2 regions of the Exiguobacterium sp. s133 genome follow, and region 2 is predicted to be linked to the other one. Evidence: predicted binding sites of a transcription regulator. Region 2 holds the regulator's gene; the other holds the start of a gene.
The links. Region 2 encodes Rex, which represses fermentation and respiration genes when NADH is low (regulators of the CRP and FNR family bind a similar motif). Its sites were predicted from a motif close to TTGTGAAATATTTCACAA; they were not measured.
Positions count from the first base shown of each region.

Region 1 (6,050 bases), on a different contig from region 2:
TCGGGAATCGATTAGGGGGATGGGCAGTTTTTCGTACAATCCAAAAAAAACATCGGAAATGAATCTTCACCTCGCGAATCATCGTAGTCATCTTACTTGCATTTGTTGTTTTAGGATGGTGCAATAGTTTGGAGGAGAGGTGAAGACAGTGGAGGCACCACGCTGTGAGACGATTGCGATCGATAAAAAACGTGCTACTGAAATTGGTCATGCCGTTGAGAAAATCCCGACGCTTGAGATTGGGAAATTGTTTAAAGTGTTATCGGACGCAACGCGTCTACGAATCGCTTATGCATTGACGGTCGAGCGAGAACTTTGTGTTTGTGACGTATCGGCATCAGTTGATTGTTCGATTGCGACGGCTTCGCATCACTTAAGAACGTTATTGAAACAAGGTCTCGTCAAATATCGTAAAGAAGGAAAAGTTGTCTATTATTCACTTGATGACCATCATGTCTCGTCGTTAGTTCATTTGGCAATGGAGCATGTGAATGAAGGAAAGGCTTCTTCTTGAGAAAAATATAAAAAACGCACCGCAGTCCGATAAAGAACTGCGGTGCGTTTTTTAGCTTTTTCACGAAGCTAATCGTATGAAACAACAGATCACTTGATTCGATGGAAGAACGTGATGGTCACACTGATGAGTAGAAAGGCTAAAATGGATAGACTAAAGCACATCCGTTTATAGGATGCTGTCACGAGCGCCGTATTTTCGAGTTCTTGATCTAATTCGGTATACAATTGATCTTTAACTTGAGCAAGATCTTCAAGAATGGTCTGCGTGGTCTGCGTCGATTGTTTCGCTAAAGCGGTAGCTGCCTGTGAACCGTTTGTTTCATAAAGGCTGAAAACGGTTTCGATTTCTTTTTCCCATGCATTGTTACGGACCAATAAATCTTTAATCGGTACAGGTGTTTCGTTCGAAGCATTGAGCACACGGCGTAAATCATGAATTTTGGTCGTGCAGAAGTAGTATTGTTCAATGTAGCGGTCGTCTTCATAGAGCAATAGGCCGCGAACGGCATTTGCCCGATCCCGATTGTATTCGACGAGTTGGTCGACCTGTTTAATCATCGGGATGTTATGGGCGTGCATCTCTTCTGTCATTTTTGAAATGGTACGATAACCTGTCAAGGCATAGATGAGAGGAATCGAAGCGAACAAACTGACTAAAAGAATGAGAGAGATGCGGTAGCGCCAAAGTTTATTCATGCAATCATTCCTTCGTAAGCTAACTGGTAATGTCATTAGCTTAACCACTAATTCCCAAAAAGTGAAGAGTTATCTATTTTTTAGGGGAACATCTTTTGGTTACGGGGATCCAATCGTTTTATATTTTGAGATGAAACCTGAAGCGATACCAAACGTAGACGTATATGATGGGTCAGCCTTCGTTTACAAAAAACAACCCACCTCATGACAGGGGGTGTCGTTTCATCGTGTGCGGTTCATTTAAAAAGAGTAGGAATGTTCTTTGTAATTTCCGAAGACGGTATGAATCTCAGAGAAGGTGACGAAGGCATTAGGTTCGACAGAAGAAACAATTTCCTGAAGACGAACGATTTCATTATTCTGTACGACGACATAAACCATCTTCTTTGTCCGGTTGGAATAGCCACCGCGCGCATCGAGAATCGTGACACCACGACCAAGTTCTTTTGTGATGACGTCGTTGATTTCATCTGCTTTTTCACAAATGATAATACATTGTTTAGAAGCAGAGTAAAAACTATAGACCGTTTGCAACGCCTTGGCGCGAACGAAGCTCATAATTAATGCATACATAACATGTTTTAAGTCGAAGACTAGCCAAACTAAGATATAGATCACTAAATCCTGCATTAAAAAAATACGCGGGAGCGGCCAGTTATGAAAGCGGGCATAAAAGAACTTTCCGAGGATGTCGAGTCCACCTGTCGAAGCGCCGCCAAAGAAGATTAATGCCATTGCGAGTCCGGAAACTAACCCTGCAAAAATGGAGGCGACGAGAGGATCGTTTAATGACTCAGGAACCACTTGTGTTGGAATCCAATCAATTAAAAATGAAGAAATAAGGACGATAATTCCTGAAAGTAGCATGAATCGTTTTCTTAAGAAGCGAAAACCAAGTAAGAAAAGCGGGATATTCAAGACAAGTTGGGTCAGTCCGATAGGCGTATTGAACAACTCTTGGAAAATAAGTGTGATTCCCATGATGCCGCCAGATCCAATGTCATTTGGAGATAATAAAAGGCTGATATAAAGGGAGTAAAGAAGTGTACCGATTAAAAGGAAACTGATTTTTTCTGTTCGTTTTTTCTTGCTCGTTTGTTTAGTCTTCATTGTGATTGATGAGAAATCCTCATGCTCCTCCTTTGTAAAGTATCTGCCTGCAAGAGTACGCCTATATAGCATTAAATTCAACCCCTCAACTGAAAAATATCGTAAAAAAAATGTGACGCGGGTCGAAAGGAATTGAGTGAATTGAAAAAAATCCTTTTATTTTTATGCTGTGCGCTCATTGGATTAAGCGCAGGTTCCGTTTTTATGTTGCATTACTCGAGGGAATCCCCTGACAATAAGTGGCGTGATGGAGCACTGGTCACCAGATATGTCGGAACATCGGTTACAAATACAAATGCAATGACAGGATTTATTGAACGATTTCCATTTTCAGACGCACTTAAACAAGTAAAGATTGAAGGGACTACCGTCTCCTTACGTTATGAAGTGACGGGTAAATCCAGAAAAGAATGGGTCGGGACAAATCATGAATGGATTGATCCGTCTACACCCTCTTTTATCAAAAGTCGATTTTCGCAACTCGTCATGCACCATACGCTGGCTCTTTTTTTAGCGATTCCTAATGTAATGACAGTTGAAATTCAATATACGGATCCTGTATCAATCCTTCAAATTAAAATCACGCGTAATGATTTTGAAGGGTATACACCACGCGATATTGAGCGAGCTTCGACGTCCACTAACCGCTTTAATCGTGTAGTTATTGACGACTATGTATTAGTTGAATCAAGACGAAAATCCTTTCTAGAATACTTCCGTTCACAACTCAAAATATACCCGTAAAGTAGTTGTATCTAGCAAGAAAAAGCTTTTTTCACAAACTTGACACAATGGTATCGTTTACATGTCATTCTTTCGTAAAAACCTTAAATAAGGGGTAGGCAGGGGTTGAACATCTTATAAGATGGAAGTATGATAATAAGTGAACAAACATTGTGAAGTGTTGAACAAGAAGAAAGCGAGGTTTCTACAATGAATGAAGTAGAAGCATTAGAAGGGCTAAGAAATAAAGCGGTTAAATCAACTAAAATGCTACAAATGCGTCCACTCGAATATTTAGTTCGTGCCATGCTTGCTGGGGTATTCATCGGTTTTGCTATCATATTTACACTCAAAGCAATCAACGGACTTTATCTAAATGAATCGGCTGCGATGACGCTCGTCGGTGGATTAACTTTTGGTGTTGCGCTTGTCTTAATTGTCTACGGCGGTGCAGAACTGTTTACAGGAAATACGATGTATTTTACTACGGCGACGATGCGTGGATACACTACAAAAATGGATACGTTTAAAGTATGGACGATTTGTTTGATTGGTAATGGTCTCGGAGGACTTGCCTTCGCGTTACTCTTTTCGCAAACTGGAATCATTCAAGAGTTAGGCGCAAACAACTGGTTGTTCGCTGTCTCTGAATCGAAAATCCATCACTCGACATGGGAAATTTTTACGCGAGCAATCTTCTGTAACTGGATGGTTTGTTTAGCGATTTTCATTCCGAAAAACATGAAAAATGAATTGGCACAAATCATGATGATGATGGTTTTAGTTGCTGTCTTCTTCGCATCAGGTTTTGACCATGTCATTGCCAATATGGCATTGTTCTCAATCGCGCTTGTCGTACCTCACCCAGAGGCGATTTCATTTGCCGGAGCAATCCATAACTTAATTCCTGCTCTCTTCGGTAACATCATCGGTGGAGCACTCTTCATGGGAATGGTTTACACGTGGTTGAATAAAGAAAAGCTAGAAGTGGATCAATCAAAACAACAAGCTGCGACAATCAACATCGCGACGAAAAAAAAAGCATAAAGAAAAGGTAAGGTAGCGACGGGTTTTCCCGCCTCCCTTACCTTTTTCTTTATTCGAGATGTTGGAAGCGATCGACATCTGCTGTGAGTTCTTCATAGATCGATTCGACGATTTGAGCATCATCGAACAGACCGAGAACATTTTCGTCAGGTAGTGCATCGACTGGGGAAGTAAAATAGAGCACAGCCGTCAATAATAATTGTTCTTGTTCTTCCTTCATCGAAAAACGTTTTTGATAAAGGGAACGTAACATCTCAAGTAACTGTTTAAGTTGGAAATACAGCACGAGTTCTGCTTCACGTTCGATATCAGACCCTTCTTCTGAAGCGATATCTTTTGTTAAATGTGCTAAGCCAACTTCTCCTCGAATCAATAAATCTTCCTGTGCTTTGTGATCTCCGACTAACGCCAATGCCTGACGGTGGAAATATGTGTAAGCGGATTTAAAATCTCCTGGTACGAATTCCATGTTCAACACTCCTTCTCTACACCTAGTTTCACCTTATTTCTTGCAAAATTGCAACTCTTTCGTGAAAATAAGAGTAAGAGACGAAAGGGGATTACATAATGCCGACTCAAGAACAACTCAAAAAGTATGCAGCACTCGCTGTACGTACAGGAATCAATTTGCAATCCGGTCAGCAACTAGAAATTCGTGCTGGCATCGAAAATGCACCACTTGTTCGTGAAATTACACGTGTTGCTTACGAAGTAGGCGCATCGAACGTTTACGTGCAATGGTCAGATGATGAAATGACGAAAATCCGTTATTTCGATGCACCGGAAGATTCGTTTGACGCATTTCCAGAGTGGTTAAAAGCACGGTTCGATCAGTTAGCTGATGAAAAGACAGCCTTCTTATCTGTCGTCAGTGAAGATCCAGATCTTTTAAACGGAGTCGAGTCGAGTCGTATCGCGCGCGCGAATAAAGCAGCAGGAGTTGCACTAGCCAATTGGCGTAAATTCGTCATGAGCGACAATGTAAGCTGGTGTGTCGTTGCTGCACCTTCAGATGCTTGGGCGGCTAAGGTATTCCCGGACTCGGAAAACGCTGTAGAAGAGCTATGGGAAGCGATTTTAAAGGCAACTCGTGTCGATCAAGCAGATCCAGTCGCTGCATGGGAGAAACATGATCACAATCTCCGTACGAAAGCGACATTCTTGACGGAGAAAAAATATAAAACACTTCATTACTCGGCACCAGGGACGGAATTATCGATCGAGTTACCAGAGCGTCATGTATGGCTCGGTGGTGGTGGACCGAATGCGGACGGTGTTGATTTCATCGCGAACCTTCCGACGGAGGAGGTCTTTACGTTACCGAAGAAGACAGGAGTCAACGGTCATGTCTCGAGTACGAAGCCACTCAGCTACAGCGGAAACTTGATTGATGGCTTTACGCTTTGGTTTGAAGATGGGAAAATCGTCAAAGCAGAAGCGAAACAGGGTCAAGCGGCATTAGATGAGTTGATTTCGCTCGACGAAGGAGCACGTTATCTCGGAGAAGTAGCTCTCGTGCCGCACCATTCACCAATCTCTGACTCGGGCATCTTGTTCTATAATACGTTGTTCGATGAGAATGCCTCATGTCACCTCGCGATTGGTCGTGCCTACTCGACGTGCCTTGAGAATGGACCAAGTTTATCGAATGAAGAATTAGCCGAGCAAGGGGCGAATGATTCGATGACGCATGTTGATTTCATGATTGGCTCAGCAGATATGGCAATCGATGGCGAATTAGCAGACGGTACACGCGAAGCGTTAATGCGTAACGGCAACTGGTCAATTTAAGGATGAGCCGAATGGAGGCTAAAAAAGTAACAGGAACGGGTATCCGTTCCTGTTACTTTTTTGTGTTTAAGGAAAGTATTCGTATTAAAGTTCTTCACCGATGATTTTTACTTCGGTCTCGAGGAGAATCCCGAATTTATCCTGCACCGTTTCTTGAACGTGGTGAA
Region 1 is NZ_JACSMK010000005.1:110,787-116,836, reverse strand. It holds gene KNP96_RS08965 (hypothetical protein) at 1-62, shown strand, start outside; gene KNP96_RS08960 (ArsR/SmtB family transcription factor) at 140-514, shown strand; gene KNP96_RS08955 (CHASE3 domain-containing protein) at 604-1,212, opposite strand; gene KNP96_RS08950 (YitT family protein) at 1,453-2,322, opposite strand; gene KNP96_RS08945 (hypothetical protein) at 2,455-3,066, shown strand; gene KNP96_RS08940 (formate/nitrite transporter family protein) at 3,256-4,092, shown strand; gene KNP96_RS08935 (DUF1232 domain-containing protein) at 4,142-4,561, opposite strand; gene KNP96_RS08930 (aminopeptidase) at 4,660-5,883, shown strand; gene murB (UDP-N-acetylmuramate dehydrogenase) at 5,968-6,050, opposite strand, start outside.
Region 1: KNP96_RS08940 (formate/nitrite transporter family protein) is a predicted target of Rex. The motif match lies at 3,217-3,234, and genes of this name have one in related genera.

Region 2 (6,050 bases):
AAGTGCATGATGTCTTCCGTGTTGCCAGACATGCTGACGAAACCGATCATGATTTTCATGACGTGACACATCCTTTCATGGTAGGACACGACTTCATTCTAAATGAAAAGGATTCTCAATGCAAAAAAGAATAAAAAAAGACACCACATGCCCAGCATGGATGTCTTCTTTTCAGTCAATCTTGTAACTCAGCCCATTCTTCGATCGAACGAATTACAGGCTCAAGCTGACGACCTTTGTCTGTCAAACTGTATTGAATTTTTATCGGACGTTCCGGAATGACGGTCCGGGCTACGATACCTTCCGCCTCAAGTTCCTTCATGCGTTCCGTTAACATACGACCAGAGAGCTCGGGAATCGCATCTTGAATTTCATTGAAACGACAGGTCTTCGTCAAGAGATGACGTAAAATCAAACCCGTCCACTTCTTGCCCAATATTTCAAAGGCATGTTCGACTTTCGGACAAAGGGCCGTCGGAATTAGTGTATTCTCCATCAGCGCTCATCCTTTCTTATATATGTAGTATACCCACTTTGACGCTAAAATACGAATTATTTTACTTATAGTAATAAAAATAACGAAAACAAATCTATTTACTTTTAGTAAGTGATAGTTTAGTATCGATATTAAGTTACTAATAGTAATTAAAAAACATTAAGTAAAAGGAGTTTTATACATGATGGATTTAGGATTATTTCTGATTCGGTTGATTATCGGCTTAACATTTGCGGCACACGGAACACAAAAATTATTTGGATGGTTCGGTGGACATGGTATCGCAGGGACAGGCGGTTGGTTTGAGTCCATCGGGATGAAGCCAGGGAAAACACTTGCACTGATGGCAGGGATTGCTGAACTGGTCGGAGGATTATTATTCGCCGGTGGATTATTCCTGTGGATTGCAGCCCTCCTGATCATCGGTTCGATGATCGTCGCAATCGTCAAAGTGCATGGGACGAATGGTTACTGGGTGACGCAAAACGGGTACGAATACAACATGGCACTGATCGTCATCGCCTTAGGCGTTGCGATGATCGGAGCTGGAGACTATTCACTCGCAGCACTTATCGGGTGATCGAAAAGGACGGTTTTTATGAAATTTGATGCAGCAGACTTAAGTCCAAAAGAAAACTATAAATTGTTGATCGGCAGCATCATTCCTCGACCCATCGCGTTCGTGACGACCAAAGGTGCAGATGGAGTCGTCAATGCGGCGCCATTTTCCTTTTTCACGGTCGCTTCAAGCAACCCGCCGCAACTGGTCATCGCCGTCCAGCAGACGGAGCAAGGGCAAAAGGATACCGCAAAAAACATCTTGCTGAATCAGGAATACGTCATCCATATCGTCAGTGAAGAAATCGTCGAGGCAGTCAATGAAACCGCGGCACCACTCGCATATGGTGAAAGTGAACTCGAACGGACGAATTTGACGTTAGTCGATAGTGATTTGATCGATGTTCCGGCTGTCGCAGAAGCGAAGATCCGCTTTGAATTGAAGCTGACGAATCATCTCGAACTCGAAGGGGCCAACCTCTTGATTGGGGAGATCGTCCGGTATCACGTCGCGGATGAACTCGTCGAGTCGTTCCGGATTGATCCGGATGGTTTAAAAGCGATCGCCCGTCTCGCAGGTAACGACTATGCGAAAGTCGGAGACATCTTTACGATTGCCCGACCGACGAGCTGAAGGCGGATCGACGAGTAGGACTAGTATTTTTTAGAAGCAAAAAGGCACGTCCCGAACGCGGGACGTGCCTTCAGCGTATAGCCAAACTCTTATAAATCACGAAAATTTTACATGAGGATGCTGTCAGTTCACGCTTCCCTGTCTCGCCTCGTCTTCAAAGCGGCAATCTTCCGCGCCGCTACAGCAGAGCTGCAGGGTCGCGACCGATTGCTTTTCGCTTTAAAAGCGATTCGAGACGGATTGCGCTCTAAACCGTCTACAGTCTAAAAAGCGTCACGTTTCGTTGACTCCTACGGGAAAAAGTGCGTTTTTATGTCGGACAACTGAAGAAGTTACTCTGCATGGTGACGTTTTTCGTACTGGAAACCATCGAGTAAAAAAAAGAGAATCGCCAGTGCCCAAATGCCGAGACAGCTGATCAAAAAGGCGACGAGCGGTGAAACGGCTCCGTAATAGCTGATGATTAACGGGTCATTCAGTTCAACGAACATCTGGGTCGTCAGCAACGTACAGATTAATCCGGATAAGAGGCTGATGAAGAGACCACTCCACGTCTTAATCACGAGGCCGATCATGCACGAGATGAGGATGAACAACAGGACGACGGCATTAAAGGCATCCGGCCGGATGAAGGCCGACACGTAGTCGGCATACATCGGAACGAAATAGAGCACCCCGGACAATAACCCTTGAACGAGGTTGATGACATAACTTTTCGAGCGCATTAGTGGAAACTCTCCCATCGTTCCATCAGTTCGAGGAGGTCCGTATCAATCTGATCCCGTTCTGCCGACAGCGCCGTCGCCTTCGGAATATCGTTGAAGACTTCCGGTTCGCAAAGCAGTTGTTCGATTTCAGTTGATCGTGTTTCCAACCGTTCAATGTCTTGTTCGAGTTGTTCGAGCTGTTGTTTCTTTTTTCGTTCTTCTTTTTGCGCATCTTTGTCGATGCTTTTCGAAGCAGCGACTTTGATTGCTTTTTCTTCCTCTGCTTCGAGGCGGGCGATTTCTTCTTTCTCGGCCTTCTTCTCCATATAGTAAGAGTAGTCGCCGAGATAATCCGTCACACCGTCCGGATTCATCTCGATGACGCGTGTCGCAACCCGGTCGATGAAGTAACGGTCGTGGGAGACGAACAGGAGCGTGCCTTCATAGTCGACAAGTGCGTTCTCAAGCACCATCTTCGAATCAAGATCGAGGTGATTGGTCGGCTCATCGAGAATGAGGACGTTCGTTTTGCGTAATTTTAACTTCGCGAGGGCGAGGCGTCCGCGCTCGCCGCCGGATAATTCGTGGACAAGTTTAAAGACATCATCACCACTGAACAGGAATTGACCGAGGACGGACCGGACTTGTTGTTCCCGCATCAACGGCCACTCGTTCCAAATTTCATCGATGACCCGGTTGCGGTCGTTGAGCTCGGCCTGCTCCTGATCGTAGTAGCCGACAGAAACGCCGGTCCCGAAACGATGTTCACCGAATAACGGTTTAATCCGGTTGACAAGAACTTTCAGTAACGTTGATTTTCCGATTCCGTTCGGACCAACGAGGGCGAGGGATTCGCCGCGTTGTAATCGGAACGTGATGCCTTTTGAGACGGCTTCTTCATAGCCGACCGCGAGTTGCGTGACTTGTAACACATCGTTCCCACTTTGTTTTTCAATCGGGAACGACAGGACGGTGCTGCGTTCATCCCCATCCGGACGATCAATCCGGTCGACTTTTTCAAGACGTTTGCGGACGCTTTGTGCGCGTTTCGTCGTCGTCGCCCGTGCGATGTTACGCTGGATGAAGTCTTGCATCTTCGCGATGTCTTCCTGTTGCTGTTCGAACTGCTTCATCTCTTGTTCATACAGTGCTGCCTTTTGTTCCAAGTACTTCGTGTAGTTGCCGGTAAACTTCCGGCAGACGTTCCGTGACAATTCATAGACGACGTTGACGACCTGGTCGAGGAAGTAACGATCGTGGGAGACGATCAAGACCGCTCCACGGTAACCAGCCAGGTAACTTTCGAGCCAAGAGAGTGTATCGATGTCGAGGTGGTTCGTCGGCTCATCAAGAATCAACAGCTCAGGTGCCTGAAGCAACATCTTCGCCAGTGCGAGTCGCGTCCGTTGTCCACCGGATAGCGTCTGGATCCGGCGTGAATAATCGTCCGGATAAAAACGCATCCCGTGCAGGACGGAGCGGATGTTGGCTTCGAACTGATAGCCGCCGGCGTCCGAGAAGTCATGTTGTGCCTGATCGTATGTTTTCAACAGACGGTCGTAAGCAACAGCATCATTCAAGATATGGTCCATCCCCATCTCAATCTCCATCCGACGGAGCGAACGTTCCTGCTCTTGCAGGTGTTCGAACACGGTCAACATTTCATTCCAAATCGTTTCATTCGACTCAAGACCACTGTCCTGGGCGAGGTAACCGATTTTCACTTCCTTACTCTTCATGATCTCACCAGAGTCATGACTGAGCTCTCCGGCGATGATTTTTAAAAGTGTCGATTTTCCGGCACCATTTCGTCCGACGAGCGCAATCCGGTCCCGCTCCTGCACTTCGAGTTTAATATTGTCTAAAATCGGCTCAACACCGAATGATTTTGATAGTTGGTTCACTTGTAAGAGAATCATAAAAACATCCATCCTTCCACCCTTTAGTCTATCATGAAAAAAACGCAGGAGTCCCGTGGAATATATTATTTGTTAGTCTATGTGAAGTGGTTTACAATCAAAGAGAATAGAATTCTTTGCATTGATTTGGGTGCCACGTCAGAACGTGGCCGAAGGGGGAACTGCAGTATGAATGGGCCAGACACAAAAATACCACAAGCGACGGCGAAACGACTGCCGTTATATTATCGTTTCATTCAGAGTCTTTATAACTCAGGCAAGCTGCGCGTCTCTTCAGCAGAGCTCAGTGAAGCGGTCAAAGTCGATTCAGCGACGATCCGCCGCGATTTTTCCTACTTTGGGGCGTTAGGGAAAAAAGGATACGGTTACAACGTACAACATCTATTGACGTTTTTCCGAAAGACACTGAATCAGGATGAAGTCACGAATGTGGCACTTGTCGGGGTCGGACATCTCGGAACGGCGTTTGCAAATTATAACTTTTTAAAGAATAATAGTACTCGGATAGTCGTTGCGTTTGATGCGGACGAAAACAAGGTCGGAACAACGACGCAAGACGTTCCTATCTATCATGTCTCTGACATGAAAGAGCAAATCGAAGCGAACAAGGTTGATGTCGCCATCTTGACGGTCCCATCCCAGTTCGCACAGTCAGTAGCGGATGAGTTAGTTGAGTATGGTGTGACCGGAATCCTGAACTTTACACCGGCGCGGTTGAACGTACCGGCCCATGTTCGGGTCCATCACATCGATTTGTCGATCGAGTTGCAGTCACTAGTTTATTTCATGAAGCATTATTCGCAATCAGCTGAAGGAGTGAAATCATAATGGAAAACCTTATTCCATCAACCATCGCGTTCATCGGACCGGGGAGCATCGCCTTGATCGGTGCCGTCGCGTTGATCATCTTCGGACCGAAAAAATTACCGGAGCTCGGTCGTGCTGCCGGTCAGACGTTAAAAGAGTTCAAGAGTGCGACACACGGCATCATGGACGATGATAAAGACAACAAGGATGAATCGAAAGAGAAGTGATTAAATTATGGCGATTGATCAAGAACAGAGTGTGACATCGCATCTAGACGAGTTGCGCAAGCGGATCGTCTGGTCACTCATCATCGTCGTCGTCTTGTTCGCCGCGGCCTTTCCGCTCGTCCGACCGCTCGTGCGTTTTCTGCAGTCGGACCTGAAAGAGCTCGGCATCGGATTGAATGCCTTTAATGTGGCCGATCCCCTGATGTTGTACTTGAATTTAGCGTTCATCATCGCGGTCGTCCTGGCTTCACCATTTTGGATGTACCAGCTATGGGCGTTCATCCGACCCGGTTTATTCGAACAGGAACAGAAAGCGACCTTGACGTATATTCCGGTCACGTTTTTCTTATTTTTGTCCGGAATCGCGTTCTCTTATTTTTGGTTACTTCCGTTTCTACTCAAAGTATCGACGGAACTTGGGCAAGAGCTCGGCATCGAGCAAGTCATCGGGGTCGAAAACTATTTCAGTTTCTTAATACGGCTGACGATTCCGTTCGGTATCTTGTTCCAACTGCCGGTCGTGACGATGTTCTTGACTCGTCTTGGACTCGTGACGCCATTGTTCATGCGGAAAAATCGGAAATATGCGTACTTTGCGCTGTTTGTCATCGCGGCTTTAATCTCACCACCGGATGTGACGTCACATCTGATGATTTCGGTACCGTTGTTCGTCCTCTATGAAATCAGCATCATGATTTCAGC
Region 2 is NZ_JACSMK010000010.1:5,842-11,891, forward strand. It holds gene KNP96_RS12570 (flavodoxin) at 1-59, opposite strand, end outside; gene KNP96_RS12575 (winged helix-turn-helix transcriptional regulator) at 176-496, opposite strand; gene KNP96_RS12580 (DoxX family protein) at 678-1,076, shown strand; gene KNP96_RS12585 (flavin reductase family protein) at 1,095-1,688, shown strand; gene KNP96_RS12590 (hypothetical protein) at 1,806-1,955, shown strand; gene KNP96_RS12595 (hypothetical protein) at 2,021-2,413, opposite strand; gene KNP96_RS12600 (ABC-F family ATP-binding cassette domain-containing protein) at 2,413-4,314, opposite strand; gene KNP96_RS12605 (redox-sensing transcriptional repressor Rex) at 4,483-5,142, shown strand; gene KNP96_RS12610 (twin-arginine translocase TatA/TatE family subunit) at 5,142-5,348, shown strand; gene tatC (twin-arginine translocase subunit TatC) at 5,356-6,050, shown strand, end outside.